3 regions of the Rossellomorea sp. RS05 genome follow, and region 1 is predicted to be linked to each of the others. Evidence: predicted binding sites of a transcription regulator. Region 1 holds the regulator's gene; each other region holds the start of a gene.

Region 1 (10,556 bases):
AAGCAGCTCATTTGATGGGTTGCTTTTTTTGTGGTGTTTTTTTGTTGGCGGGGAATGTTGGTGGTGATGTTAGCCGTTTGAAATAGGATGGGTAGAGAGATGTTGATTAGAGAGATATGTGAAGATCGCAGGTTGAAAGGGTTGGTTAGGAGGGCGAGAGTACGGTTAGAGTATGGGATGAGGCCGGTGAGCAAGGTCAAAGAGACAGATTTTTAGAGCTTTAATGACCTAAGGGAGTATATGATCAGCCAAGGGGGATGGACAGAGGTGTTAACTGGAGATGAGGCTATGGGGGAGTCGTGCTTATTTGCGACTTTTTTATGTTTCTTGCGAAGGGGGCGTGATACCTGCGGATAGGGTGCTTTTATCAGTGATGTTTTTCCAGATAAAGTATTCACTTATGTACCTGACACCATTCGACATTCCTCGCAACATCTTTTTTCCATTTGAAGCACTCAAGGACCCATCGTTCCCCCTCAGGCACGAAAATACCTGCGAAATTCAACCATTTATTTGCGATATTTTTGATTTTATTTGTGAAAAACGACTTTTTATTTGCGAAACGTACCAATGTTCATTTTTCTATTTGCGATCCGACCCCTGTATTTGCGTAAGGCCGTGCATACTTGCGACCTTTCAATCGTAGTTTCAAGTTCGTAAGGGATAAAATTATTCCGTCTCAAATCCCAAAAAATCCCACAAATTGACGTTCTGTCTGTGTACATTCCTTCATAAATATGGTAGTCACGATCAAAAGGACACAATCCTCACGTCCAACCCTTCAACATCCATTTCCTCTACTGAACTCTCCCAAAAACCCTGCACATCCAAAGAAGGACTAACCCCACACAAAGTCGAATATACACCTAATTCGAATTTTCCGTTTTTAATCGATCTTCACGTTTAAAATACCTCCCAAACAGAAAAGCTTTTAAGGCTATGCTTCTTCATTGCAAAGATGGAAGCCCGGTTGTATAATTATAGTCAAATATAGTCAAAGTCAAATGAGGAGGAGGTTTAATGAGAAATATATCCGACATCATTGAACATTACCTGAAGAATGTATTGGATTTAAGTGAATCTGAAATCGTCGAAATCAAAAGAAGTGAGATCGCTGATAAGTTCCAATGTGTTCCTTCTCAAATAAATTATGTGATCAATACCCGCTTCACCATCGAGAAGGGGTATGTGGTCGAGAGTAAGCGAGGGGGAGGCGGCTACATCCGCATCATGCGGGTGAAGGCTCATGATCAGCTGCATCTTATTGATCAGCTGGTGGCCCTCATTACTCAGAAAATCAGTCAGAATACGGCGGCTGATATCGTTTTCCGACTCGTGGAAGAGGATATAATATCTGAAAGAGAGGCAAAGATCATGCTGAGCGTCATGGATCGATCCGTGATCATGGTCGAGTTGCCTGAACGGGATATACTGCGGGGCAGGATGCTCCGGGCTATGCTGGATACGCTAAAATACGAGTAAGAATGTAAGAGGTGAATGGAATGATGTGTCAGGAGTGCAAGGAGAATCCGGCAACCCTTCATTTCACGAAGGTTGTGAACGGAGAGAAGACCGAGGTCCATCTATGTGAGCAGTGTGCTCAGGATAAAGGAACGATGTTCGAGAATTCGGCAGCCTTCACGGTGAATAATCTGTTGGCCGGTTTATTGAACATCACCCCCGGCTTCAAGCAGGCACAGGAGCAGGAAGCGCCGAAAAAGGAAGTTCTCCAGTGTCCGAAGTGCAAATTGACATTCCAACAGTTTACGAGCATCGGCCGGTTTGGATGTTCGGAGTGTTATAAGACATTCAATAGCGAACTCGATCCGATTCTGAAGAGGGTGCACAGCGGGAATATGGAGCATCATGGAAAGGTACCGGAACGAATGGGCGGTACCATCCAGATCAAGAAGCAGATCAAGAAGTTGAGAACGGAACTTCAGGCCCTCATCGAAGAGGAAGAGTTTGAGAGAGCAGCTGAAACGAGAGATCGCATTCGTTCCCTTGAACGTGAGATGAAGCAGGAAGGGGGAGGTGCAGAATGAGTCTGGAGCGATTTTTAAGCAATACCGTCAGTTCGTGGATGAATGAAGAAGGTCCCCAATCGGATATTGTCCTGAGTTCCCGCGTGCGTTTGGCACGGAATCTGACGGACTTCCGTTTTTCAACCCTATATTCACCTGAGGAAGCAGGGCAGATCGTAGAACGGGTGAAAGAGAAAATGTCTTCTTTTCCAAAAGAGCTGGGGGAACTCGAATTTTTACCTACGAGTGAGATTCAGCCGTTGGAAAAAAGGGTATTGATGGAGAAACACCTGATCAGTCCCAATCTGGCAGAAGATAAGAATGTCGGGGCCGTCCTTCTATCACCAGATGAAGATATAAGCATAATGGTAAATGAAGAGGATCATATCCGGATACAGTGTCTGTATCCAGGTCTTCAACTGAAGCAGGCCCTCTCCCGTGCCAATGAGCTCGATGATTGGTTTGAGAGCGAACTGGACTTTGCATTCGACGAGAAGCACGGGTATCTGACCACCTGTCCTACGAATGTAGGAACGGGACTCAGGGCATCGGTCATGGTACATCTTCCTGGCTTGGTCCTCACCCAGCAGATGAACCGGATCATACCGGCGATCAACCAGCTTGGGCTCGTCGTGAGGGGTATCTACGGCGAAGGCAGTGAAGCACTGGGGAATATCTTTCAAATCTCCAACCAGACGACCCTAGGTAAGTCGGAAGGGGATATCGTGGAAGATCTCATCAGCGTGGTGAATCAGATCATTGCCAAGGAACTGACGGCGAGGGAGGCATTAGTTCAGACCTCCAACATACAATTAGAAGATAGGGTCTTCAGATCGCTGGGGGTGCTGGAGCATAGCCGCATCATTGAATCGAAGGAAGCGGCCAAATGCCTGTCCGATGTTCGTCTGGGCATCGATCTGGGCATGATCCACAGTCTCTCCAAAAATATTTTGAATGAATTGATGATTTTGACCCAACCGGGTTTTTTACAACAATATTCCGGAGGTCCATTGCGACCGAATGAACGGGACATAAGAAGGTCTTCCTTGATCAGGGAGCGAATTAGATTGGATAAAGATACATGTGAGGAGGAAGAATCATGATGTTTGGTCGATTTACAGAAAGAGCTCAAAAAGTATTGGCATTAGCCCAGGAAGAAGCCATCCGACTAGCCCATAATAACATCGGCACTGAACATATCCTGCTTGGCCTTGTTCGTGAAGGAGAGGGGATTGCAGCCAAGGCACTGACTGCCCTTGGACTAAGCCCTGAGAAGATCCAGAAGGAAGTGGAGGGTCTGATCGGAAAAGGAACGGAAAAGTCCCAAACGATCCACTATACACCCCGCGCGAAGAAAGTCATCGAACTTTCCATGGATGAAGCAAGGAAGCTCGGTCACTCTTACGTAGGGACAGAGCATATCCTTCTCGGTCTGATCCGTGAAGGGGAAGGCGTGGCAGCACGGGTACTCGGAAACCTTGGCGTAAGCTTGAACAAAGCAAGGCAGCAGGTTCTCCAGCTCCTCGGCAACAACGATTCTGGCGGACACCAAGGAGGCGGCAGTGCGAATGCCAATACGCCGACACTTGATAGTCTTGCGCGTGACTTGACGGCCATTGCCCGTGAAGGAAGCCTTGATCCGGTCATCGGGCGAAGCAAGGAAATCCAGCGTGTCATCGAAGTGCTAAGCCGCCGTACGAAGAACAATCCGGTCCTTATCGGTGAACCGGGTGTGGGTAAGACGGCAATTGCTGAAGGCCTTGCCCAGCAAATCATCGCGAATGAAGTACCGGAGATCCTCCGTGATAAGCGTGTCATGACCCTTGATATGGGTACGGTCGTTGCCGGAACGAAATACCGCGGTGAGTTCGAGGACCGCCTGAAGAAAGTGATGGATGAGATCCGTCAGGCAGGAAATATCATCCTCTTCATCGATGAGCTTCACACGCTGATCGGGGCAGGAGGGGCTGAAGGGGCAATCGATGCTTCCAACATCCTCAAGCCTTCCCTTGCACGTGGAGAACTGCAATGTATCGGGGCGACGACCCTTGATGAATATCGGAAGTACATTGAGAAGGATGCAGCCCTTGAGCGCCGTTTCCAGCCGATCCAGGTAAATGAGCCGACTGCAGATGAGTCCATCCAGATCCTTAAAGGTCTTCGTGACCGCTATGAAGCGCATCACCGCGTATCCATCACGGATGCTGCCATCGATGCCGCTGTGAAACTCTCTGACCGCTATATCTCAGACCGATTCCTTCCGGATAAGGCAATCGATTTGATCGATGAAGCCGGTTCGAAGGTCCGACTCCGCTCATATACGACTCCGCCGAACCTGAAGGAGCTTGAAGCGAAGCTGGAAGAGATCCGCAAAGAGAAGGATGCTGCCGTTCAGAGCCAGGAGTTTGAAAAAGCCGCTTCCCTACGCGATTCCGAGCAGAAGCTTCGTGAAGAGCTGGAAGAAACGAAGAATACATGGAAAGAAAAGCAGGGGCAGGAAAATACCGAAGTCACAGTGGAAGATATCGCGAAGGTCGTGTCCAACTGGACAGGAGTACCTGTATCCAAGCTTGCTCAAACAGAAACAGATCGTCTCTTGAAATTGGAAGAGATCCTGCACTCCCGTGTCATCGGGCAATCCGAAGCAGTTGTCGCTGTATCGAAAGCGGTACGCCGTGCCCGTGCAGGACTGAAGGATCCGAAGCGTCCTATCGGTTCATTCATCTTCCTCGGTCCTACCGGTGTCGGTAAAACCGAATTGGCTAGGGCTCTCGCAGAATCCATGTTCGGTGATGAAGAAGCGATGATCCGGATCGATATGTCGGAGTACATGGAGAAGCATTCCACCTCCCGTCTCGTCGGATCTCCTCCGGGATATGTCGGGTACGAGGAAGGCGGTCAGCTGACTGAGAAAGTCCGTCGCAAACCATATTCCGTCGTGCTCCTCGATGAAATCGAAAAAGCACATCCCGATGTCTTCAATATCCTTCTGCAAGTCTTGGAAGATGGTCGTTTGACTGATTCCAAAGGAAGGACTGTCGACTTCAGGAACACGGTTCTGATCATGACATCGAACGTCGGTGCACAGTCCCTTAAAGCCAATAAGCATATGGGCTTCAATATCCAGGATGGGAAGCAGGATTACAAAGATATGAAAGGGAAAGTGATGGAGGAACTGAAACGTGCCTTCCGCCCTGAATTCCTGAACCGTATCGATGAAATCATCGTCTTCCACTCATTGGAGAAAGACCACCTGAAAGAGATCGTCACCCTTATGTCCAATCAACTCACGAAGCGCCTCAAAGAGCAGGATATCCATCTTGAACTTTCTGCGGCTGCCAAGGAGAAGATCGCGGATGAAGGATTCGATCCTGAATACGGTGCAAGACCGCTCCGCAGGGCCATTCAGAAATATGTCGAAGATAAACTTTCTGAAGAGCTCCTGAGAGGGAAGGTCTTGACGGGTCAAGACATCCTCATCGATGTCGAAGGGGAAGAGTTCGTCGTCAAATTGAAAGAAGAAGCAACCAATTCAACTCCTTGATGTGAAAAGGAAGAGGTACACGGTCATGAACCTGTGCCTCTTTTTTTCCATAAGAAGTGAGAGGTATGTATAGCCGGGGCACTCTCGGTATAGTAATAAGACTAGGAAGAGGAGTAGGATCGTTTTGGCAAAAAAGAAGACAAAATTCGTATGTTCATCCTGTGGGTATGAATCAGCAAAATGGATGGGGAAATGTCCCGGGTGTAATGAGTGGAACACGATGGTGGAAGAAGTGGCCATTACGGGGAAGCAGCCCCGTGGTGCATTCCAACATAGCGAAGGGCCATCGAAGGCTGAAAAACTGACATCCATCGAAACGATGCAAGAGCCCCGTGTCCTTACTGATTCCAAAGAACTCAACCGGGTACTTGGAGGAGGAGTGGTGCCGGGATCGCTTGTGTTGATAGGGGGAGACCCAGGGATAGGGAAATCCACCCTGCTGCTGCAAGTATCTTCACAGCTTGCCGAACAAAAGCAAAAAGTCCTTTATATATCAGGTGAAGAGTCCATCAAGCAGACCAAACTGCGTGCGGACCGGCTGAATATCACAGCTGATGACCTATACATATATGCAGAAACCAACCTGCAGTCGATTCACCAGACCATCGATCAGCTTTCACCCGACTTTGTCATCATCGACTCCATTCAAACCATTTATCATCCGGAGGTCACTTCGGCACCCGGGAGCGTATCACAGGTCCGGGAATGTACGGCTGAATTGATGCGGATCGGTAAGACGAAAGGAATTGCCATTTTCATCGTCGGACATGTAACCAAGGAAGGATCCATCGCCGGTCCCCGTCTACTGGAGCATATGGTGGACACTGTTCTCTATTTTGAAGGGGAGCGCCACCATTCTTACAGGATCTTGAGGGCGGTGAAAAACCGTTTCGGTTCTACGAATGAAATGGGAATCTTTGAAATGAAGGAGCTGGGTCTTGAAGAAGTCGCCAATCCTTCAGAGATCTTCCTCGAAGAACGTTCACAGGGATCTGCCGGGTCGACGGTTGTTGCATCCATGGAAGGAACAAGGCCGGTGCTTGTGGAAATTCAAGCCCTTGTCACTCCGACGAGCTTCAATAATCCGAGACGTATGGCAACAGGAATCGACCATAGCAGGGTCTCCCTCATCATGGCAGTGCTTGAGAAGCGGGCAGGGATGCTCCTTCAGCAACAGGATGCCTACCTCAAGGTCGCAGGCGGAGTGAAGCTAGATGAGCCGGCTATCGATTTGGCCGTGGCGGCGAGCATTGCTTCAAGCTTCCGGGACAAAGCTTCACGCGCACAGGATTGCATCATCGGGGAAGTGGGACTGACCGGGGAGATCCGGCGCGTTTCACGGATTGAGCAGAGGGTGCAGGAAGCGGCGAAGCTCGGCTTCCAGCGGGTCATCATCCCGCAGAACAATATCGGGGGATGGCAGGCACCGGGCGGCATCGAAGTGGTCGGTGTATCCGATATCCACCAAGCGTTGGGTATGATTTTAGGAGGATAACAAAATGGAAGATAAAAAGGCAAAGGATAAATCCATATCGGATATTTTACAATTCGTTGCGCCCGGTGCGCCTATCCGGGATGGGATCGATAATGTGCTCCGGGCCAATACCGGCGGACTTATCGTCGTCGGATACAATGACAAGGTCAAGTCCGTTCTGGACGGAGGCTTTCATATCAATTGTCCATTTTCACCGAGCTATCTGTATGAGCTGGCGAAAATGGACGGGGCGATCGTCCTGAACGAATCCGGGACGAAGATCATCCTGGCCAATGCCCAGCTTGCCCCCGATGTGTATGTTCCTTCTACAGAGACAGGGATGAGGCATCGTACGGCAGAAAGGGTGGCAAGGCAGACGAATGCCCTTGTCATTGCCATCTCGCAGCGCCGGAACGTCATCACCCTGTACCAGGGCAATTTCCGATACGCCCTGAAGGACATTTCCGTCATCCTGACCAAAGCCAATCAGGCTGTGCAGACATTGGAGAAATACAAAGTCGTCCTCGATCAGAGCATCTCCAATCTATCGGTTTTGGAGTTCGAAGAATTGGTGACCCAGAGCGATCTGCTCCAGGTTCTCCATCGATTCGAAATGGTTCTCAGGATCAAAAATGAGCTTCTGACGTATCTGAGTGAACTCGGCACGGAGGGAAGACTGATCCGCCTGCAGATGAATGAACTGCTTTCAGACATCGAGAGCGAGGCCATGTTGATCTTCCGGGATTACGCCATGGACCGCAACGTGAAAGCATTCGAGCTTCTATATAAGTTCCAGGAGCTTGTGCGCTCAGAAGTCCTTGAAGACAATGTGCTCCTGAAGCTTCTGGGTTATCAGGGCTATCCCCACCACGACGAGGCGATGTTCCCGCGCGGATACCGTGTATTGAATAAGATCCCGCGCCTGCCGATCGTCATCATCGAGAATGTGATCAACGAGTATGATGCTCTTCATCATATCGTGAAAGCGACGGTCGAAGACCTTGATGAAGTGGAAGGGATCGGGGAAGTGAGGGCGCGCAAGATTAAAGAAGGTCTCAAACTCATAAAAGAACAAACGTTCGCTGACCGGCAATTATAGCACCCAAGTCCCGGTTTGATAAAAGGGAAATATGCCCTGTTTCCAAAAAATTGACAGTGTAATCTCCGAGTGTTAGCCTTTTCATGAGGGCCTCTATCATCGTTTGTGAAATTGAAGAAAATTAGTCAAGAATCTCACGTTTTAAAAATCATAAATTGTTTATAATGGATAGGAGGAGGTGAAGGTATGTTAAAAAGAATCGTTCAGGCATGCTTCCTTATCGTAGGTGGTACACTAGGGATCCTATTGATTCCGGAGTTATTGTCGGTCATCAACATGGCGGATATTTCATTAATCAATAATGCATATATGACTGCTATATTAGGTGCCATTATTTTTTATATTATTTCGTTCTGGGCAGTCGAGTATGTGGTGAACTTTGTCAAATGGTTTGAAGATAGTTTGGTAAAGGCCCCGGTGACGGATTTGCTCTTTGGAAGTCTTGGTCTGATTATCGGATTGATCGTTGCGTACCTGTTGGGAATTGCCGTCAATCAGCTTGAATTCCCGATTTTGAATGCGGTCGTACCGGTGCTCTTGACCTTGCTGCTTGGGTATCTTGGTTTCCAGGTCGGCTTCAAGAAGCGGGATGAAATGGTAGGTCTCTTCGGCAATTCTCGTTCCAAGAAGAAAGATTCCGACGAGGATGATGAAGCGAACGCCGTGAAGACCCTAAAAATTCTCGATACAAGCGTGATCATCGACGGACGTATTGCAGACATCTGTCAAACGGGATTCCTCGAAGGCATCGTCGTCATTCCTCAGTTCGTCCTCGAAGAGCTCCAGCATATCGCGGATTCATCCGACGTATTGAAGCGGAATCGCGGACGTCGAGGACTTGATATTTTGAACCGCATCCAAAAGGAATTGCCGGTTGAGGTCCAGATCTACGAGGGCGACTTCGAAGAGATACAAGAGGTGGATTCGAAGCTTGTGAAGCTTGCGAAACTCACGAACGGAATCGTTGTGACCAATGATTTCAACCTGAATAAGGTATGCGACCTTCAAGGGGTACAAGTATTGAATATCAATGACCTGGCCAACGCCGTTAAGCCTGTCGTCCTTCCTGGTGAAGAACTGAAGGTACAGGTGATCAAAGATGGTAAAGAGCATAATCAGGGCATTGCCTACCTCGATGACGGAACGATGATCGTTGTGGAGGAAGGGCGCAATTACATCGGCAAATATATCGATGTCCTAGTCACTTCGGTGCTGCAGACCTCCGCGGGGCGGATGATCTTTGCAAAGCCGAAACAATTGGAAAAAGCGCTCTAAGCCTGACTCCTTTGACCCGGTAAGGTATAATGGATGAATACTAGAGGAAGTCAAAGGAGTTAATCATATGGAGTATCAAGTGGTCATCCCGGCTGCCGGAAGGGGCAAAAGGATGAAAGCGGATCGGAATAAGCTGCTTCTTGAGTTGGACGGGGCACCCATCATTGTCCATACCCTTCAAGTGTTCGACCGGGATCCCCTGTGCCAGGGGATCTTTGTTGCTATCCATCCCGATGAACGGGAAGAGTTCGAAGCTCTGATCGATCGTCATGATATCGGCAAGGATATCCGTCTCGTCGACGGGGGGAAAGAAAGACAGGATAGCGTGTATCAGGCATTGCTTGAGGTCGATCATGAAGTCGTACTCGTTCATGATGGTGCCAGGCCGTTCATTTCCCGGTCGGTCATCCACGAGCTCGCTGAGCGGGCCGGGGAGACAGGCGGGGCGATTGCCGCGGTTCCGGTGAAGGATACCATCAAGAAAGTCATGGATGGGAAAGTCGAAGAAACGATCGAGCGCTCAAGCTTGTGGATGGTGCAGACCCCACAGGCTTTTCGCGTTTCATCTTTAAAAAAAGCCCACGATGCAGCAATGGAGGAAGGGTTCCTAGGCACCGATGACGCTTCACTTGTGGAGCGTCTGGGGGAAGACGTGTCCATCGTGGAAAGTGATTATGACAATATCAAATTGACAACGCCGGAGGATATGTTTTTTGCCGAGGCGATATTGAAGAAGAGAACAGAAGGAGGAAAACATCATGTTTAGAATCGGACAAGGCTTCGATGTGCATCAACTAGTGGAGGATCGTCCATTGATCATGGGCGGCATCACGATCCCATATGAGAAAGGGCTTCTGGGGCATTCTGATGCCGACGTCCTTCTCCATGCCGTGGCGGATGGCTGCCTCGGTGCCATTGCTGCCGGTGACATCGGGAAGCATTTCCCGGATACGGACGAAGAGTTCAAGGACGCAGACTCGGCCAAGTTGCTTCAACACGTATGGGCAATGGTCAAAGAGGAAGGCTATGAACTGGGGAATATCGATTGCACCATCATCGCCCAAAAGCCGAAGATGGCCCCGTATATCGATGAGATGAGAGCAAGGATCGCCGAGCTCCTCGAAGCGGATCCATCCCAGG
Region 2 (10,556 bases), on a different contig from region 1:
AGCGCCCGGAGCTGGACAATAAGAAAAGCGCAGGCGGGTTGGGCTGACCCGACAAGCATAAGGCGAGGAACCCGGAAAGGCGTCCTGTGCCTTTTTGGGTTCCTTGATTTATGACCTCGAGGGGCAACCCGCCGGAGCTAGCCAAAAGAAAAGCGCAGACGATCCACCATTTGCTCAACAATAGTACATACGCCGAAAGGATTGATCATCATGGGAACAGCAGTCATAACTGGTGGAGGCACCGGGTTAGGAAAAGAACTTGCAAAACAGCTCAGCGCAAAGGGATATGATATTCTTCTTGTCGGCCGCAGGGAACAGCCGTTAAAAGAAACTGTCCAGAGTATCCTTGCATCAGGTGGGCAAGCTTCATATGTCATCATGGACGTCCGCTCACAATCTGAGATTGAACATACGCTTTCAACATGGGGCGCGCGAGATATTGAACTGCTCGTCCATAATGCAGGGGTGGGTTATTTCGGTCCACTTGAATCATCCACCGACGAAGAATTGGTCGCCACCTTTGAAACAAACGTGTTTGGTCCTATCCGCCTGACAAAGGCCTTGATCGAAGCTGTCCCCCATCCCAGGTTCACTGTTATCAATGTCATCTCGACGGCGGGGCTCCGTGGTAAGAAGAATGAATCGCTCTATGCGGCAAGTAAATTTGCACTCAGGGGATTCGGTGAAAGTCTTCAGAAAGAATATGAAGAGAGCCCGATCCGGATCGTGAATGCCTTTATGGGGGGAATGAATACACCATTCTGGGATAACAGCGACCATGTTGAAGATGCCCGCCGATTCCGCTCACCCTCAGAAGTGGCAGAGATGATCGTATCCCAGTACACGGAAACGGAAGAAATCATCATTGAATCCAAGAAATAAAAAAAGAACCGGGAAGGTCACTCTTCCTGGTTCTTGATTTCCTCTATTGCCCTGTCGATATCCTCCATGGAGAACCCTTTTCGGTACAACGCCTGCTTCATCCTCTGATTATAGTCGTACCCTTCATACTTTGAGCTCAGCTTGCGATGGGCCTTCAATGCCTGATGGTAGACTGCCTGCCACGCTTCGTCATCATCCCGCTGGTTGTCGACCGTTTCCCAAGCCTGCTTCATGATGGGGCCGGTGTAGCCTTTCCTCATCAAGTTCTGTTCAATTTTTTGTTTTGCCACGGTGATGGAGTCATTTTTGTACTTCTTCAGCATCTTCTCCATAAGGGCAGCAGCCTTTTCAACCTGCTGATCCTGAGAGAAGGCCTCTAGAGCCTCTTCGATATACTGGGCATCCACGCCTTTCCTTCTCAGTTCTCCACTTATCCACTTCGGCCCTTTATCCGATGTATTCATATGGGTCCCCGTGAAGGCATGGGCAAACTCCTCATCGTTTGTATATTTCAATTCCTTCAGCTTATCCATCACCTCTTGTACGATCCCATCCTCCCACTCCGACTCAAGAAGGTGGTCACGCACTTCCTTCTCCGTTCTCATCCGGTAGGAAAGATAATGGCTTGCTTTATTGAAAGCTTTCTTCACGTCATCCGCATATTGAAGCTCACTGATGGCAAGCTCGTCCACTTCAAGACCCTTTCGTAAATGATGCGAGGTCAGTATCCCTTCATCGACACTGAATGCATATTTTCCATCTATAAATAGGTTATAACGTTCTGTATTTTTGATCTGCCTTGTTATCTTTGTGATGGTTCCCATCTTTATCACCTCATTTCAATCGTAACACATCCTTTATGTTTTTAATTCTGCAAAGAGGTAAAATAATAAGTATTAACTGGAGGGATGATCATGAAAATAGCGATTACCGGCGGGACAGGATTTGTTGGAAACGTGTTATCAGAGGAACTTCTCAAACATGGGCATGAGCTATTCATCTTGACCCGCAATCCTGACAAACAAACCGCGCACGAAAACATAACCTTTATCGGCTGGATGACCGAAGGAGCCGCTCCTGAAAGCCACCTTGAAGGAATCGATGCCTTCATCAACCTGGCAGGTGAATCCATCAACAGCGGCAGGTGGACGGAAGAACGAAAGCGCAGGATCCTCGCAAGCAGGATTGACGCCACCCAGGAAGCACTGCGCATCATAAAGAATCTGGAAAACAAGCCGGCTTCCTTCATCAATGCAAGCGCCATCGGAATCTACCCTTCTTCTGTATCCAAGACCTATACAGAAGCTTCTACTGAACAAAGCGAAGAATTCCTTGGACAGACGGTACAGATATGGGAACGCGAAGCAGGAAGGGCCCGTGAGATGGGTCTCCGTGTCGCTTTTATGCGATTCGGGATCGTATTGGGAAAAGACGGCGGCGCTCTGCCAAAGATGGCCATTCCTTATAAGCTCTTCGCCGGAGGTCCTGTAGGAAGCGGGGAACAGTGGATGTCATGGATCCATATACAGGATATCGCCAAGGGGATCTCCTATACCCTCCAACATGAAGACATTGAAGGTCCAGTCAATCTGACGGCACCCAACCCGCTTCAGATGAATGAGTTTGGAAAGGTGCTTGCCGAAGTACTCGGAAGGCCCCATTGGCTGCCGGTTCCTTCCCTTGCTCTTAAAGCGGCCATGGGAGATATGAGCACCCTCGTACTCGATGGACAAAAAGTCATTCCAGAAGTCCTTTTGAATCACGGATATGAATTTGAATACCCGCACTTGAAGGATGCACTTCAGTCCATTTATAGGTAATTTACGTATACAACACCCTCTTCAAGGAAAAGATGGAAGTAGGTTTTAATGGAAGGGGTGTACAGATATGGACAAGAAAAAGGGCGATCAAAACAAGGCCACACTGACCTCTGCTCAACAGGTCACCTATTCCCATCAGTTCAAGGCAGCTGACCGTGCTGCAGGCTATGCGCCGAAACGAAATCGCTAGGAAATTTTCCCTTATTAAAATGGGTGACAATGACCCACACTATACGTACAGGCGCCAGCGCTTGTACCGACTATGTATGATAAGGGGATGTTTCGATTGGGAAGATCGCATAAGAATCGTGATAAAAATGCCAATTCATTGCCTCAGACTCCGGCCCAGAACAAAATGGGCGTCGACGAAGAGTTCTCACGTGAACTTGCCGACCAGGCCGATCTAGAAGCCCAGGCCCGCGCCAACGCTGCCAATCAGCGTGCCCGGGCGAAGAAATAGCACCATCATACGACAGAAGCCCCCGCTCACGTTTGTGAGCGGGGGCTTTCCTTTATTCCTCTTCCAAAGGCAGTGGCTCATAGCGGTAGTGATCGAGATTGACTGTCCCGTTCTGAAAGAGGACCCCTTCCTGACGAAGAGCTTCCATTTGGTGCTGACCTTCTTTTCCACCTAGACTGATTTTCCCTTTCGCATTCAAGACTCGATGCCAGGGTAACCCGCGCTTTGCACTCATGGAATGCAGGATCCTGACCACCTGTCTTGCACCCCGAGGACTGCCGGCGTGCGCAGCAACCTGTCCATAGGTCATAACCCTTCCATGAGGTATCGACTTGATGATGCAGACTGCACGTTCTGTGAATGGCTTCAATTCTCCAGCCCTTCACGTTCACCGATCCTCAGCTGCTGCTTGGCAAAATCACGGTACAATGCGTGTGAAGCAAATAGTTCTTCATGATTTCCGCTACCTGTCACCCTCCCTTTCTCAAGGAAGATGATCTGGTCAGAATCAACAATGGTTGACAGGCGATGAGCAATCACGATCGTCGTCCTCCCCTTCATGAGATTCTTGAGCGCTTCCTGTACAACGATCTCAGACTGACTATCGAGGCTAGAAGTCGCCTCATCGAGCATGAGGATATCGGGGTCCCTGAGAAGTGCCCTAGCAATGGCTATACGCTGGCGCTGCCCACCTGAAAGCTTGATCCCGCGCTCCCCTACTTCCGTATCGTACCCATCCGGAAGGTCCTTGATGAAGTCATGGGCAAATGCCATCCTTGCGGCTTCGATCATTCTTTCTTCAGATATTTCCCCTTCAAGCCCATAAGAGATATTATCCCGGATAGAACCGGAATAGATCGGACTATCCTGGGAAACGTATCCCAGCAGGCTTCTCCATGATTTCAAGGAGAAGGTGCTGATAGGCGTTTGCCCAAAGCGGATTGAACCGTGTTGGGGGCGATAGAATTGTTCAATCAAAGAGAACAACGTGGTCTTTCCGCTGCCGCTCGGCCCGACGATGGCGGTGACCTTTCCTTTTTCAGCCATGATACTTACTTCTTTAAGGACCATTTCTTCGGTCTCGTACCCGAATGATACATCTTCGAGGATGAGGGCTTCATCAAGATCCTTCACCTCTTCCCCTTCATCGAGGCGCTCCTCTCCAAGCTGAAGGATGGAAAGAACTTTTTCCGTCGCGCCCACTGTTTTTTGGAACTGGGTGAAAAAGACGATGATCTGTGTGATGGGCATGATGATCTGGAACAGGTAAATGAAAAAGGCAACCAATTCTCCTGCCGTCATGGCTCCGGACGTTACCCGAATACCACCGAATCCGATGATCAGGACAAGGACGATGATGATCATGGATGAGACGACAGGTGACATAAGGGACTGGATGATCCCTTCCCTTATCCCCAACCGGTAAAGCTTTCTGATGCCAGCCTTCCCCTTATCAAATTCAATGTCTTCTGCATTCGAAGATTTCACAAGCCTTATTTCAGAAAGGACACGGGTAAGGTTGGCTGAGAAGCTGGCCGTTTCACCTTGGATGCCCCTTGAGATCTCCGCCATCTTCTTGCCTACGGGAATCAGGAACAAGAGAGCGAGGGGAATGATGGAAAACATCACAAGGGTCAATGGCCAATCGAGGTAGAAGAGGACGATGATTGCCCCGGCAACCGAAATGATGCCTGTAATGAATCCGGTGAGATGCTCTGTGATCAGGTTTTTGATGACTCCTGTATCGTTGGTCATCCTGCTGACAGAGTCCCCCGTTTCATGTGTATCGTAATAAGGGACCGGCAGCGTCAACAGTTTACTCCAAAGCTTTTCACGCAGGGAGGCAATGACGTGCTGACCTACCTTGGCGAGCAGATAGACCGAGACACCACCAGCAAGTGCTTGGATGAAAAAGGCTGCAATCATCGCGATGATCACTCCCCTGCTCAGTGAGTCTAAGCTGAAATCATCAATAAGCTTGCTTGTAAGCAGTGGAATGGCAAGTCCTGCGAGCGTCGTCAGGAGACTAAGCCCAAGGGAAATGCCAAACAATAATTTGGGCGGTTTCGTTTCACGGATAAGTGTGAATAGATGCTTCCAAGAATTTTTCTGATTTGAAGGATTCATTGGGTCTTCCTTTCGAGGGTTTTGTCATGCATTAATTATCCTTTGATATGTTGGATCTTATTGTTCGTGGTTGAAAGCAAGAAGAGCATAGGACGTCATTCCGGGTTCCTCGCCTTATGCTTGTCGCCCCATGGCCAGCGCCCTCCGCTTTTCTTTATTCTATACTGTTTTACTCTCTGACTAAAGCTTCTTTCCTAGATGGATGGTGGTTTTTGTATTACACTAGAGAAGAATTCTAAGAAGGACGTGATTGTCAATGCCAACAGATATTAAATTGATCGCACTCGATATGGACGGGACGCTTGTGAATGACGAGGGAATGGTCTCTCCGGAGAATGAGAAGGCTATTGAGCTCGCCAAAGAAAAAGGCATCCATGTTGTATTGAGTACGGGACGCTCTTTGCGCACATGCCGCGATATTTCGGATCAGCTCGGAAGATCCTCTTACCTTGTGACCGTTAACGGCGGGGAGATCTACGACAAAGAGTACAATCTTGTCCATGGGACGCCTTTGGATAACGAGCTTGTGAAGGACCTTTGGAAACTGAAGGAAACCCACGATAAGGATAGCGTTTATTTCTGGTCTTCCACTTCTCAAGGCCTTTTTAACAGCCATAATCCATTCGATGGTAAGATCGAAGATTATAATTGGCTCAAATTCGGCTTTGATATCAAGGATGATGAGGTCAGGAAGGTCATTTTGGACGAGCTTATGAATAACGAAGCACTCGAAGTTTCGAACTCAAGCCCGACCAATATTGAAATCAATCCAGCCGGCGTGAACAAGGCCGCGGCACTCGTCAAAGTATGTGAATGGCTCGGACTATCCATGGACCAAGTGATGGCCTGCGGAGACAGCCTGAATGACATGGCCATGATTCGTGAAGCCGGGATCGGTGTCGCCATGGGCAATGCACAGGAATCAGTCAAGGAGGCGGCAGACTGGGTAACCGGCCGCAATACGGATCACGGGGTGGCACAGGCCATTCATAAACTATTGGAGCAACAATAATTCTCTACAATAAAAGGCGTATCGGCCAAACCGATACGCCTTTTTGTCTTTATGAGCCGACGATAATATTGTCATCTTTCACAGACACGTTTACTTCCTTCACACCGTCTTCTTCAAGAAGTAGATCGGCGATGCGATCTTCCACCTGTTCTTGGATGACGCGGCGGAGAGGACGTGCACCGAATGCAGGATGATAACCAAGGTCCACCAGTTTTTCCTTGGCGACCGTATCGACCGTAATGGAGATGCCTTGTTCGGATAGATCCTTCCTTAGATCATCGAGCATAAGGTCGAGAATCGTAAGAAGTTCTTCTTTTTCGAGTGATTGGAACTGGATGATGCTGTCGAAGCGATTCAAGAATTCCGGTTTGAAGTACGCTCCGAGAGAGGTCAGAATGTTGGTTTCTTTGATAGCATCCGTTCCACCTGTATCGAAACCGACGACTTTTTCCTTCACATCCGTCACTCCGGCGTTGCTTGTCATGATGATGACAGCATCCTTGAAACTGACTGTCCTTCCCTGGCTATCAGTTAAACGGCCATCTTCAAGGATCTGCAGGAACATATGCTGGACATCTGGGTGCGCTTTCTCGATTTCATCAAGAAGGATGATGGAATACGGGTTCCGTCTTACCTTTTCTGTAAGCTGACCTGATTCCTCATGACCGACATATCCAGGTGGTGATCCGATAAGTTTTGAAACAGAGTGCTTCTCCATATACTCACTCATGTCAAGTCGGAGCATCGCTTCTTTGGAGCCGAAGAGTTCTTCTGCAAGGGTCTTCGTGAGCTCGGTTTTCCCGACACCGGTAGGGCCGACGAAGAGGAATGTACCGATTGGACGATGCTTCGCCTTCAGTCCTGCACGGCTGCGGCGGATGGCTTTAGCCACTTTTTTCACGGCTTCCTCTTGGCCGATGACTTTGCCGGCAAGATTTTCTTCAAGTGATTTCATGCGCTCACGATCGTCGCTTTGGAGCTTGCCGACAGGAATACCTGTCTTAGATTCCACCAGGGATTGAATAAGCTCGGTTTCGACAGTGGCATCATGTGTTTGATGTCCCTCATCCAACTGTTTTTCAATAGCCGCTTCCTGATCTCTCAGGCGGGCTGCTTCTTCATAGTTCTCTGCTTTTGTAGCCTGCTCTTTTTTCAACTTAATGTCACTCAGCTTTTGATGAAGTTCGGCTGTATCTTTTCCTTCAGACAGCAAGTTCACTTTTGAACCGGCTTCGTCCATGAGGTCGATCGCCTTATCAGGAAGGAAGCGATCCTGGATATAGCGGTGTGAAAGCTTCACACATGCTTCAAGGGCTTCATCCGTGAATGTGACTTTGTGGTACGCTTCGTATTTACCCTTGAGGCCTTTCAGGATTTCAATGGATTCCTCAAGTGTAGGCTCGTTGACCATCACGGGTTGGAAGCGGCGTTCGAGAGCCGCGTCTTTTTCGATCTGGCGGTATTCTTTAAGGGTTGTCGCTCCTATGACCTGAAGCTCACCGCGGGCGAGGGCAGGTTTCAGGATATTTCCTGCATCCATGCTTCCTTCCGCAGATCCTGCACCAACCAGCTGGTGGATCTCATCGATGAAGAGCATGACGTTTTTACGGTTTTGAAGCTCATTGATGATACCTTTCAGGCGCTCTTCAAACGAACCTCTCACACCTGTTCCCGCTGTAAGGGAAGCGACATCCATGACATAGACTTCTTTATTCATTAATTTCGAAGGCACGTCTCCAGCGACGATTTTCAATGCAAGACCTTCCGCGATAGCCGTCTTACCGACACCCGGTTCCCCGATGAGGACCGGATTGTTTTTGTTGCGGCGATTCAGGATTTCGATCACCCGGTCGACTTCTTTGTCGCGTCCGATGACAGGGTCGATCAGTCCTGCTCTTGCTCCGTCGGTCACATTGCGTCCGAATTGGTCAAGCAACCCTCCGCCCCTCTGTTGAGTCTGCGGCTGGCTTCCTTGTCCGGACTTGAATCCTGACTGCTGGCTACCTCCGATATTCATGCCTTTAAATAATTCATCGAACGGGAATCCACCGTGCATTCCAGAAGGTGCGGTCTGCTGTTGAAAGCATGTTGAACACATATGCACTTTGGATTTCGTTCCGTTCACTTGAGTAAACAATTCAATGGTTGCCTGATGTTGTTGACAAACTTCACATTTCATTGTGTATGACCTCCTGTTCAAAATTCATCAATAGGTAAGGTCTCATTTGACTTTGACTAACTTTGACCTTATGAACATAGTATACTCTGACCTTTTTTGACTTTCAAGGTTTTTGCTTATTTTTTTATTTCACCCTGTCTTGTTATGGAGTGTGAAAAAAGTATAAAACCTCATTGATTTTCTCTCAAGTAATTTGCTCGGTAAATAAATCTCCATATGACGGTTCGTTCACTTGGTGAATTGTTTCATTCGTTCGAAATTATTGGATCATATCTTCCGCAAGAGGCCCTTTCCGATTTCGAGAAAAGCGATTAGCTTAGACTTCTTTCAAAAGTTATATTTCTCCATTATAGATATTTCAGCATACAAAATAAAAATGATCCCTGATTTATCAGAGATCATTCATCTATGTGAATCCTTATTACAGGAGAATTTTAGTACCATTGCTCCCAGTTGTTTGATTTGATATATTTCTTGATCATTTGTATATCAGACTTCATCTTCTCAATATCCGCATTTACATTGCCTGCGCCACGGTTCATCCGTTTGCTCATGACATTGTTCAGCATGGATGAGATATCGAAGTTCTTTGCCATACCCAGGAGATTTTCCGTTGATCCCAGCCCTGTCCCCTTCATCAGGTTTTTCAGACTGTCTTCATTCATGATGGAATTCATCTGTTCCTTCAATGTATCCATATCGATAGATTGACCTTGATCCTTTGATACTTTGTTGATCATATCGAATAATCCTTCAAGTGGATTTCCTTTTTCGCTCATTCTCCGTTCCTCCCTTCAAGGTCTTCATATTATCTCCTGAAGAAGGGAGCCTGTCCCATCTTCAGGAGCGTCATTCTTACAACTCGCCTACCACTAACAATACAAGTAGCGCAATTCCGATTACTAGTGCCGCAAGAGGGGCAATAGCAAGCGTGATAAGGAACGCAGCCACAAGAATCACCAACAAAAGGCTGTAGAAATCAAATTCATAGCTTGGTTGAGATTTTGAGTAACCCATATCCAGTCACCTCCTTGTTCTTTTCTAGTAAATCACCTTACAACGTTATTCTATGTAGAACTGTAAGTTTCGCATCTGATAGAAGCCTATTTCTAGTAAAACGGGCGAAAATAGACATCAGTATAGATTGAGAGGATCTCTTTGACGCTACTGCTCACAAAACAAATTAAAAACCCGAATTCATTCACCTGATTGCAGGCAAATGAATTCGGGTTTTACTATGACTAAATCACGTTTGTCCCAGCCTCACTGTATTTCTCTTATTTAAACAACTTCACGATCCCAGTGGCGGTGTTCGGAAATGACGGTGATGAATCGTTTGGAGAAATCATCTCCTCCATTCGTAACAACTCCTGAGCCTTGCTGGATACCGGCAGAAGCAAGCCACTCAGATCCTTCATGGACAGCACCGATCGGTTTGAAGTGCGAGAAGGCTTCCTTCACGAAATACTGAGTTTCACTTGTAAACTTCTTATCTACTTCGGTTCCACCAGCGAGTAAGATGCTGTCGAACAGAACCGATTCACCTGTAAGGAATGTATGATCCACCTCAAGCTCCGCCCCGTCAGCTCCTTTGATAACGCCGAGCTTGCCGGATATGATCTCTGGCTGCACCCCTTCTTCTTTAAGAGCATTCAGGATGGCCGATACTTCGCTGTTGAATCCTCCCGCCACGATCACACCGACTTTTCGGGTCTGAGGTTTCTTCTTCGTGTTTTCCTGGCTGAGTGCAGGAGATGATTTCGTTACAGTGGAACCGGCATCCTGAGGAGCCTCAAGGCCGATCTGTTCCGCAAAGCCTTCGGCAAGTTCCTTACTGACATTGGCAAACATGGCCACAATCTGCTTCCTCACGTCCACACTCTCCACTTTTCCAAGCTCAAAGCTGAACGCCTGGATGATGTGATCCTTTTCCGGACGGCTCATGCTGTTCCAGAACATCGTCGCCTGGGAGAAATGGTCTTTGAAGCTCTCACTCCTGGCCCTGACCTTATGGCCCTCAACCTTCTCCTGATAGTGGACATAGCCACCTTCCTCAGGACTTGCCGGTGCAGGGGT
Region 3 (10,556 bases), on a different contig from region 1:
GTTGATGGAGGATTCACCCATCTGACGGACAGCGAACTTGAATACTTCGCGACCATTCATGATGATGTGCTCATCCTGATAAAGATGTTTTGCACCGGTTCCATCAGAACCCAGCTCGAAAGCGAGGATCCCTTTCCCATCTGGTACAGGACCCATGACGGCAGCCCCGGCCCCATCACCGAATAGGACGGCAGTATTGCGGTCATCCCAATCTGTGATTTTCGAGAGCTTCTCCACACCGACGACAAGGATATGCTTGTAGGCTCCATTGTCGATGAATTGTTTTGCGGTTATCATACCATACATGAAGCCTGCACATGCAGCACTGATATCCATGGCTGCCGCTTTCTTCGCCCCCAGGCGCTCCTGGAGGAGACATCCGACGGAAGGGAACGGCTGATCAGGTGTAACGGTTGCCACAAGGATCAGGTCGATATCCTCAGGTGAGATGCCTGCATCCTCGATGGCTTTCTTCGCTGCTTCATAGGCCATATCCGATGTATCGATATCATCCCCTGCAACACGTCTCTCTTCAATCCCCGTCCGAGTACGGATCCATTCGTCCGATGTATCCACCATTTTTTCCAAATCGGCATTGGTCAATATCTTCTCAGGCAGATAGCGCCCTATTCCAATGATTCCAGTATTCATATCGGCATCCCCCTGTTTTACCTTCGCTTTATTATCAATTATTATGACTTGGTACTAATTTTAACGGACTTTTACTCTTTCTGCAATTCTTTTTGCCTTAGTTTTGCATTATCAGACCCAAGTTTCCTTGAAGGGTCCCTAAAAGTTTTCACGATTCGCTGGAAGTGTGTATTTGATTCAGGCTGGGTGAATGATATACTCCCACTTGACCCGGAGCAAGGACTTCTTCTATTTAGACGTGTTCTTCAAACCCGGCTAGTGAGTAACCCACTTTTCATCACATACGAAAAAACCCAAGAGGGACTGAACGTCACTGCTCCTGGGTTTTACGGTGAACAGAAGGTGTATTTCCCCCTACTGTTCTATGTACATTACTTCGCTGCGTCTTGCTTACCTAGTTCATACGCTTCATTCATAACGTTGGTGAACATGGACAGGAAGGGTTCGATCATCTCCGGGCTAAGCTGGATTCCTGATTTTTCGAGCTGTTCCTGTGCTTCTGGAAGATACTTCATCGCTATCTGCAAGAATTGCATCGTTTTGTCTTCATTCATTGTGGCGACTCCTTTCCGTTCGGTAGTTTTCCGGTATCGACATACGCTTTGATATGCTGGTTCATCTCTGTCTTGAATCCGGCAGGAACGACAGGGCTGAATTCTCCCATGGAGATGACCCCGTCCCGGAAATCGAATTCAAGATTACCAGACTCAAGTTCACCGGCAGTATATTTCCCGGCAATCAGTTCATACAGCTTGTCGGCATGCTGGACCGTACTCGTCAACACCGTTGTTTCCCCAAGATCTGACTGGTCGCTCACATACCCGATGGCATAGCGACCTGATTCCTTGAGTTTTTCAATTACAGCCACATTATACCCGTCCCCTGCTGGATATACAACGTCCACGTCTTGATCGAGAAGCCCGTCGAGCCTATCGAGTGCAACCTCCGAGTGGTCCCAGTGACCCGTATATTCGACCAGGACCTCGGCTTTACCGTTTTGGTATCTGGCTCCATCAATGAACCCCTGGACTTCCGGCTGCCAGGAAAAGGCCGCAATGACGCCGAGTCGATCCGTCTTTGTCTGGGAAGCAGCAGTCATTCCTCCGAAAAACCCCATGGCGTACCCGTTGAACGTCAAGCTGGTAGTATTCTTCTCCGTAGCGTCCCCATTGAAGCTTACCAGATGCATCTTCTCATGCTCCGATGCCACCTCATTGAATATGGAAGAGTATTCATTCCCATGACCGAACACAAGATTGACGTCCTCTTTTTCAAATTCATCCAGGGCATGACGGATCGACGTGTCTCCATTCATTCCTTCTTTATAGTAAACCTTCACATCGAACTCTTTCTGGATGCCCAAAAGACCTTGATACCCTTTTGTCCCCCAAACGCCATCATCGATCGTTTCCGGGACCAGCAGGCCAGCATTGTCCATCTCTCCTGACCGGCTACCGGAAGTACAGCCCCCCAGCAGCAAAAGGATCATCGACAAGTGAAAAAATTTCATGATCAAGTACAGCAACTCCTTTGTTTCTTCGGAACTCGTAAAAATAATTGCAACGGGTATATTTTACCTTTACCTGTCCGAATAAGGGAAGCTATTTTTTCCTTTTTTTATCCCGGCTTCCTTTAATTGCTCATCAAATATATTTTCTAAACTCTTTGAAGCCATGACGGGAATCGCCTTCCCCCTGATGTTCTTCGGTGCTTTCAATTGCGGAATTCCCGCTTCCGTCAGGAGGGCAGAAGCATCGGCCCAAGCTGCCTCTCCCTTCAGATGAAGTTCCCCCTTTTCCCCTGTGCATGAGATGATCTTCCTGGCCGCATCCTTTACATAGATCACCCCGGTCGGATCATCCTGGACCTGTTCATCCACACGGACATCCCTTATAAGTCTGGCAAAATGGTAGGACACCGGCTGTCGCAGACCGATCAAAGTGGGAACGTATATATCAGCTCCGGATGGATTAACTGATGGAGGGTCCTGAAAATGGCTGAAAACCCTGATGGTGTATCCTGCCTGTTCCATCAAGGTTTCTCCTTCTTTTTCAGTCAAAAGGTCATCTTCATCATAATAGGGTAGATACACATGACTACCCGAAGGGACGAGACGATCCCAAGTCGAAAAAGACGTCCAGTGAAGATTGGCATTACGCCCGATTTCCATCCAATGGTCACCCATCTCCCTGCCGGAATCAAGTGCCGTCACCTCCCACCCTTCCTCCAACAGTGCCGTACATAATTGAAAGCCCAGAAAACCCTGGGCCGGAAACACATATGCATGATTCACTTCTTTCACTCCCATCAGCTAAAGATCGCTCTCGTGCTTCGCAAAATAAGATGTGAATTTCCTTCCCAATGACATCCGCTTCTCAGGAAGAACATAAAACAGATCGACCATCAGACCATTTTCCAACCGGTCCCTATATATATCTAGTATGAGTGAGACTTGATTTTTATAACGATTCAGACTGGTAGGTTGCACAATGTAAAGTGGCATGGGGAGGGTGTGGAACACATTTGATTCTGTTAAAGATTCAATGAATGCCGGCCACTGATCTTCCGTCACGCTGAAAGCATGTCTGATTTCCCGAATGAGCTTTTTGTGGAAAAACTTCTGCTCCTTCTCCTGTTCAAGATGGTTTCGAAGGGACACACATGGAGACAGCATGACGATGCTCCTTACCTCGTCTTTCATCAGGGGATACAGGTTTTTCAGCACAAGCCCGCCCATTCCTTCAATCAGGATATGAATACGCGGATTGATGATCTCAGTCCTTTTCACATATTGATAGAGGCGATGAGCAAGGCGGACTGCCCTTTTGTTTCCCCAATTGGCTCCGTAGAGATTGCTGTAAAAAACGATATACCCTTTATCTGTCATGTCACGGACCCATTTCTTGCGGAATTCATGATGGGACCAGAAACTGCTTTTCTCATCTACATCTTGACCGTAGTCACCGATGATCATCACTGCAAAACCGTTCGGTCGTTCTGGATAATGAATCATGCACCACTCTTGCTCTACTTGAAACAATCGTTGATACATCTGAAATTCTCCTTTTTCCAAGGTACTATAGTGTATGCGAGGTTCCTGTATCGGAAAGGGGATTAGCCCATTAATGAAGGAATTCATGATGAAGAGAATAAAATGATAGGGTTTACATTTCACATTTTCGCCATTTATTAAAAGCTGAAGCTGTGGTAGTATAGAGGAGATTATGAATGTTTACATAGGCTTTTTCAGCCAATTATATAGAAACGGGGTGTAACCGTGAAATTTTTCTGGATGTTCTTTTGGGCATTTGCACTGACCGAGATGCTGACTTATGTTGTAGCAAACATGAGTGGCGGAAAATTCGATTTCATGCAGGGATTGATCTTATCCGTAGCTGTCACGATCCTTGCTTATATCGTAACATTGATCCTTCCCAACGAACCTGTCGAAGATCATTAAAAAAAGCATGTAGACCGGGTCTGAATTTCAGAAGACCGTCTACATGCTTTTTTTATTCAAAACGCCGGAGATTTCTCCGTTCTTTCCGCTTGAGCTGTTGGTGCAATTAACTCGTCTTAAGATTTCGTGAACGGAGAATTAATACTGATGACGAGCAGAAAGAATCCAGGCAATATAACCGTCCGAGAGGGACCAATGCCAGCAGCCGACCAACCACCGAGAATCAATCCGGATAGTATACTGAAATTTATCAATGTGGCCATAATTCAACAAGTCGTGACCCTCACTTTAGATGAGTGGGAGCATATCAATGAAGAAATATTAAATACGATTAATGTACGACCATCTAAAAAGGTTCCGGACAGTAATCGTTCGGACTATAAATTCATTGTTCTTACATACAAAGATGATGCTCGCTCAGAATGAGTAATAGATGGGACATAAGTGTTTTAGTCATAGTAAAACCCGAATTCCTTTGCCTACCACTAGGTAAAGGAATTCGGGTTTTTAATTTGATTTACGAACATTTAAATGTCATTGTATTCAGCGGTTGATTGGAGTGCAAGACGAAGACTCCTGTGGGAGAGTAGCTAATGTGAGACCCCGCAGGTATGCCGAGGAGGCTCACAGGCTACCCACGGAAAGCGAAGTCTTGCACGGAAATCATTAGCGGTATTAAAAACATGAATTGATCTTGTTCATCATTTGATAGGACTTTTTTCAACCATCCTTACCTGATCGTCAGACCCCGCTCCCCTTTCTCAACCATCACTTCGCCAGTGGCCTCGCCAGCTATAATGGCCCTGGCAAGTTTTGTTTCGATTTCTTTTTGCAAGAAACGTTTCAATGGACGCGCCCCGTACACGGGGTCATAGGCCGACTCAGCAATGAAGGACTTGGCGTCGTCCGTGATTTGCAGGGAGAGACCCTGTTCAGCTACCCTCTCTTGCAGCTCCTTAAAGAGCTTATCAATGATACCTTTAATATTGTTGACGCTTAGGGGTTTGAATAAGATGATATCATCCACCCTGTTCAGAAATTCCGGTCGGAACGAAGCCCTCAGCTGACCCATGACCAATTCCTTCGTTTCTTCATTGATCTCCTCTTCTCCGTGATTGCGTTCAAGAAGATGGGTTGATCCGATATTGGAGGTCATGATGATCACCGTGTTCTTGCAGTCCACGGTTCGTCCGGCAGAATCGGTGATCCTCCCATCATCAAGCATCTGAAGAAGGATATTAAACACTTCTGGATGGGCCTTTTCGATCTCGTCAAGTAGGATCACCGAATATGGCTTACGCCGGATAGCTTCAGTAAGCTGGCCTCCTTCTTCATAGCCCACATACCCGGGAGGAGCTCCCACAAGTCTTGAAACCGCGTGTTTCTCCATGTACTCTGACATATCGATACGGATCATGTGATCCTCACTATCGAACAGGGTCTGGGCGAGGGTTTTTGCAAGCTCGGTCTTTCCTACCCCTGTGGGACCTAGGAAGATGAATGATCCGATTGGACGGTTGGGATCCTTGATCCCTGCCCTTGCCCTGATGACGGCATCTGTCACCAGACCGACCGCCTCATCCTGGCCGATGACCCGTTCATGAAGGATGCTGTCGAGTTTCAGGAGCTTCTCCCTTTCACCCTCCACCAATTTCGTTACGGGGATTCCCGTCCATCTGGCCACAATGCCTGCAATCTCTTCTTCTGTGACTTCTTCCCTCAGTAAACGCCCTTCTTCTTCCTTCAGCGCTTTTGCTTCGAGACCAGCAAGCTCTCTCTCGACTTCTGGAATCTTTCCGTGCCGGAGTTCCGCTGCTTTGTTCAAATCATATTGATTTTCCGCATCCTCGAGGGACCGGCGCAGCTTTTCCAGCTCCTCACGTTTTTCCTGGACGATGGCGATGCTTTCTTTTTCCTGTTCCCACTTCATCTTCATTCCATTCACCTTTTCCTTCAGGCTGGCAAGGTCCCCCCTGATGGAGTCAAGTCGCCCCAAGGAAGCTGCATCCTTTTCTTTCACCAGAGCCGCTTCTTCAATTTCGAGCTGCATCACCTTCCTGGTGATTTCATCGAGCTCTGTGGGCATCGAATCGATCTCGGTTCGGATCATGGCACATGCTTCATCAATAAGATCGATGGCCTTATCCGGCAGGAAACGATCGGTTATGTAGCGGTCAGATAGAGTCGAAGCTGCTACGATGGCCCGGTCATGGATATTGACACCATGGTGGATTTCAAAGCGATCCTTCAGTCCACGGAGGATTGAGATCGTATCTTCTACGGTCGGTTCTTCTACAAGCACTTGCTGAAAGCGTCGTTCGAGGGCGGGATCTTTTTCAATATACGTACGATGTTCATTTAGCGTCGTCGCGCCGATACAGTGGAGTTCCCCCCTGGCGAGCATAGGTTTGAGAATATTTCCTGCATCCATTGCACCCTCGGTTTTGCCTGCACCGACAATCGTATGCAACTCATCGATGAAGAGGATGATCCTTCCCTCACTTTTTTTCACATCTTTCAGTACCGCCTTCAGTCGCTCTTCGAATTCTCCCCTGAACTTCGCCCCTGCTACGAGTGAGCTCAGGTCCAATTCAAAGATGGTCTTTTCCTTCAACCCCTCCGGAACATCTTTTCGGACGATCCGCTGAGCAAGCCCTTCTACGATGGCCGTCTTCCCTACACCCGGTTCCCCGATCAGAACGGGATTATTTTTGGTTTTTCTTGAAAGGATCCGGATGACATGACGGATTTCTCCATCTCGTCCGATAACCGGATCAAGCTTTCCGGATCGCACCTCTTCCACAAGGTCCCTTCCATACTTCTTAAGGGCTTCATATTTCATCTCAGCATGTTGATCTGTCACTTTGTCCCCTCCCCTGATGGTTTCCACCTGATTTTGAATCAATTGTTGCTCAATCCCTTTTGAAAGGAAGTAACGCGTTATGGGATGGTCTTGCTGACGGTAAATCCCTACAGCAAGATGTTCTGTGGATATGTACTCATCATCCCATTTTTCCATAAGCTGTTTGGCATCTTCAAGGAGACGACGAATATCAGTAGCGAAGTATTGTCCATAAGGAATATTCTCCCCCTGTACCTCCGGGACCTGCTCAATCCTTGACTGTATAAACTCCTGCAGCTCTGAAATATCGACATCCATCCGGGCATAAAGGGAAGCCAAAAAGCTGTCCGGCCCTTCAAGCAGACGATCCCACAGATGGATCAACAGGATGTCAGTATGCTTTTTCGCCTTTGCCAGTTCCCCTGCCGCCACGAGCCCCTCCTGGATGGCAACGGTGAATTGATCAAAATTCATGTACACACTCCTCCTTGACCATTCTTGACCTTTTCTTTATTATAGCTTGTTCCTTCCCTATTGGAAAATAAAAGCCCGTAACGGCAGAAAAAAGGATGGAGCAGATGCCCCATCCCTTGTCATTACGGCTTCCTGGCATATGTCCAGTGGCGATCGTCGTTTGTCGTCTCAGGAAAACGATCCCCGGCCTTCAGTTTAGCCTGCTTCGGGTGATTGACTGTACTCCCGGTTTCACCGATTTCAATGTATATTCCATTATTAGGTGCTTTTTCGCCACCCTTGAAGTGTCTGCGCTGTCCCATAATGCCCCCTCCTTTTGAAGCATGTGCTTCCCTTCTATTTTTCGACATACAGGAGCCATTCATACCTGTCAGAAATATGTCAATCTCTTTTCGAATCTGGAAATTCCCTTTACAGTCTTTTGTACAATGGTGTTAAATGAATAAGTGTGAATTTTTTTACTTGGAGGAAACAAAATGGATTTTATTTTAATACTGAAATACCTGATACTCGGACTCATTCAAGGTCTGACCGAACCGATCCCGATCTCATCCAGTGGCCATCTTCAAATTGTCCAGCATTTTTTTAATATCAAGACCACTTCTTTAACGTTTGAAATTCTTGTGAACACCGCATCCTTGCTGGCAGTCCTGGTTATTTTCCGTCGTGATATCTACAGGCTGGTTGCAAACGGGATCGGATACTTCAAAACGAAGTCCCCGGAAAATACCCGCGACTTCAAATTCATCCTGTATTTGATTGTGGGGACGATCCCCGCCGGTGTCATCGGTGTCCTGTTCGGTGATAAGATCGAGGCGCTCGTTTCGGACCGTATCATCACTGTGGGAATCACCCTCTTCATTACGGGTATCGCCCTCTGGTTGATCCGCAATCTGCGCGGGCGTAAAAATGACGGGGACCTCAATTTTAAAGATGCCATTATCGTTGGACTGGCACAGGCAATCGCTCTGATTCCTGGCATCAGTCGTTCAGGAGCTACCATTGTTGCTGCCATGGGACGGGGAATGAAACCCGAAACCGCCCTTCGATTTTCTTTCCTTTTATACATACCTGTTTCGTTCGGTGTCATGCTGCTCGGCATCAAAGACCTGATCAACGACCCTAACTTAGGGGAACTGGCCGTACCATATACCGTTGCGTTCCTTGCCTCCCTCATTGCATCCTACTATGCATTAAGATGGTTCATGGGGATCATGGCAAGGGGCAACCTGAAAGTGTTCGCCATCTACTGCTTTGTTGTCGGCGGTGGCGTGGCACTATTTTCCCTTCTATAATCCACGGGGAGGAATATCCTTTACCTATCTAAACGAAATGGTGTGAGGCTGTGGGACATGTACCTGGATCGATCAAAGAGATGTTCATGTTGGATGGTCACCCATATGATGTTTCCAAAGGAAGCTACCTGTTTCTTGAAGGAAAAGTTCCAAGCCACTTGTTCTTTATCAAGGAAGGGCATATCAAAGTAACGAGGTCCACACCCGGTGGACGTGAACTGGCCCTTCGAATTGTCGGAGCCGGTGATGTGGTGGGAGAATTGCTTTGCGGAGATTCTTCCTATTCGGTCAGTGCCAGGGCAATGGATCGCTGTTCCCTCCTCTCGATTCCTATCACCGACTTCGAGACATCCCTTTTGGACGATCGTGTGAGGAACCGGGATTGGATCAAATGGTTTCAGCTGCAACAGAGGAAAGACCAATCGAGGTTCCGGGATCTTCTTCTTCATGGCAAGAAGGGCGCCCTATATTCAACCTTGATCCGTTTGACCAATACGTACGGTGAACACCAAGTGGGCGGGACCCTCATCGGAATCTGCCTCACCAATCAGGACCTGGCCGATTTCTGTGGTGCCTCCAGGGAAATGGTGAACCGGATGCTGCACGACCTCAAGGAAGACGGGGTGATTTCCATGAACAAAGGCTTCATCACCATTCATAAACTGGATCGACTGAAAGAAACGATCGATTGCGATCAATGCCCCCTATGCGTTTGTCAAATCAACTAGAAAAGGGCCTGCTATGTGCAGGCCCTTTTCTTATGGAACGATTAACGGATCCCTAATGCGATTTTGGCATAGCGTGACATATTGTCCTTGCTCCAAGGCGGATTCCATACGATGTCGACTTCAGTATCTTTTACTTCAGGGATATCACGAAGCGCTGTTTTTACTTGATCCACGATGGTCCCGGCGAGGGGACATCCCATAGAAGTCAGCGTCATCGTAACGGTGGCTGTTCCTTCTTCATTCAATTCCACGTCGTATACCAATCCCAGATTCACGATGTCTATTCCGAGTTCAGGGTCCACCACTTGTTCAAGGGCGCCCATCATATTATCTTTCAGATCTTGATCCACACGATCACTCCTATCTGTCCGTATTCTTAACCAATCTTAACAAAATCTGTCCCATATGACAAAAGGTTACGCCATCAGATGATCGACGAACCAGTCCACAAGCTTCAAGACACCGTCTCTGCTCACTTTGTGATTAGCCTTCTTATCTTCAAGGAAGACCAGTTGATCCTCGCGTCCTTCATAGAAAGGAAGAAGTTCCGTATACGCTTCATATGTAAGCTGGAACGGTACGACTTTGTCATTTTTACCATGCCAGAACATCAGGGGACGTCCGTTCAGCTTTTCCGGTTGCAGACTGAGGTCGAACCGTGAGAGCTCGGACAAGATTTCTTCGACCTGCCCCTCTGTGAAAGGATTCTCATAGCCCATTTTTTCAAGCTGGCCAAGCTGAGCCTTTGCTAGCTTCACATAAGATGGGTTTCCCATGAGGGATACCGCACTGTTGATCCATTCATATTGAGTCAGGGCACCAAGGGTCACGATTCCGCCCATGCTCGTACCCGCTAGACCGATTCTTTCCTCATCAATCAGGCCATCCAGGGCGAAAGTCTCCTTGAGGATATCCAACTCCTTGATGGTATGGATGACGATATTCCAGAATCGTTTGCCCAGCTCATATTCGGTCTTACCTGTCCCCCGCTCCCCGTGCTCAAGACAATCAGGCAGGATCACTCTGAAGCCTTTCTCGGCTAAGTAATATGCATAGTGCAGATTATGCTCCTTCGCACTCGTGAATCCGTGGACGAAAAAACACGT

The links. The regulator CtsR, encoded in region 1, represses protease genes until heat stress. The targets are predictions, from matches to a motif close to ATGGTCAATAAAGGTCAAACA.
Region 2: a site for CtsR is predicted at 8,564-8,584, ahead of ABJ225_RS09650 (ATP-dependent Clp protease ATP-binding subunit). Genes of this name have one in related genera too.
Region 3: a site for CtsR is predicted at 7,439-7,459, ahead of clpB (ATP-dependent chaperone ClpB). Genes of this name have one in related genera too.

The regions. Positions count from the first base shown of each region.
Region 1 is NZ_JBDKWY010000013.1:46,669-57,224, reverse strand. It holds gene ABJ225_RS21205 (CtsR family transcriptional regulator) at 1,021-1,482, shown strand; gene mcsA (protein-arginine kinase activator protein McsA) at 1,503-2,045, shown strand; gene mcsB (protein-arginine kinase McsB) at 2,042-3,127, shown strand; gene clpC (ATP-dependent protease ATP-binding subunit ClpC) at 3,124-5,568, shown strand; gene radA (DNA repair protein RadA) at 5,693-7,063, shown strand; gene disA (DNA integrity scanning diadenylate cyclase DisA) at 7,068-8,141, shown strand; gene ABJ225_RS21175 (PIN/TRAM domain-containing protein) at 8,328-9,416, shown strand; gene ispD (2-C-methyl-D-erythritol 4-phosphate cytidylyltransferase) at 9,484-10,182, shown strand; gene ispF (2-C-methyl-D-erythritol 2,4-cyclodiphosphate synthase) at 10,175-10,556, shown strand, end outside.
Region 2 is NZ_JBDKWY010000002.1:380,253-390,808, reverse strand. It holds gene ABJ225_RS09690 (SDR family NAD(P)-dependent oxidoreductase) at 211-882, shown strand; gene recX (recombination regulator RecX) at 900-1,706, opposite strand; gene ABJ225_RS09680 (TIGR01777 family oxidoreductase) at 1,797-2,702, shown strand; gene ABJ225_RS09675 (YfhE family protein) at 2,770-2,892, shown strand; gene ABJ225_RS09670 (YfhD family protein) at 2,980-3,162, shown strand; gene ABJ225_RS09665 (MGMT family protein) at 3,215-3,532, opposite strand; gene ABJ225_RS09660 (ABC transporter ATP-binding protein) at 3,529-5,289, opposite strand; gene ABJ225_RS09655 (Cof-type HAD-IIB family hydrolase) at 5,546-6,301, shown strand; gene ABJ225_RS09650 (ATP-dependent Clp protease ATP-binding subunit) at 6,351-8,480, opposite strand; gene ABJ225_RS09645 (hypothetical protein) at 8,915-9,259, opposite strand; gene ABJ225_RS09640 (hypothetical protein) at 9,336-9,497, opposite strand; gene ABJ225_RS09635 (catalase) at 9,762-10,556, opposite strand, start outside.
Region 3 is NZ_JBDKWY010000001.1:184,940-195,495, reverse strand. It holds gene ABJ225_RS01080 (beta-ketoacyl-ACP synthase III) at 1-651, opposite strand, end outside; gene ABJ225_RS01075 (ComZ family protein) at 1,023-1,205, opposite strand; gene ABJ225_RS01070 (BMP family ABC transporter substrate-binding protein) at 1,202-2,167, opposite strand; gene ABJ225_RS01065 (hypothetical protein) at 2,231-2,944, opposite strand; gene ABJ225_RS01060 (hydrolase) at 2,963-3,703, opposite strand; gene ABJ225_RS01055 (DUF2929 family protein) at 3,929-4,111, shown strand; gene ABJ225_RS01050 (hypothetical protein) at 4,307-4,537, shown strand; gene clpB (ATP-dependent chaperone ClpB) at 4,842-7,427, opposite strand; gene ABJ225_RS01040 (YjzC family protein) at 7,550-7,729, opposite strand; gene ABJ225_RS01035 (undecaprenyl-diphosphate phosphatase) at 7,904-8,722, shown strand; gene ABJ225_RS01030 (Crp/Fnr family transcriptional regulator) at 8,773-9,450, shown strand; gene ABJ225_RS01025 (metal-sulfur cluster assembly factor) at 9,492-9,800, opposite strand; gene ABJ225_RS01020 (prolyl oligopeptidase family serine peptidase) at 9,867-10,556, opposite strand, start outside.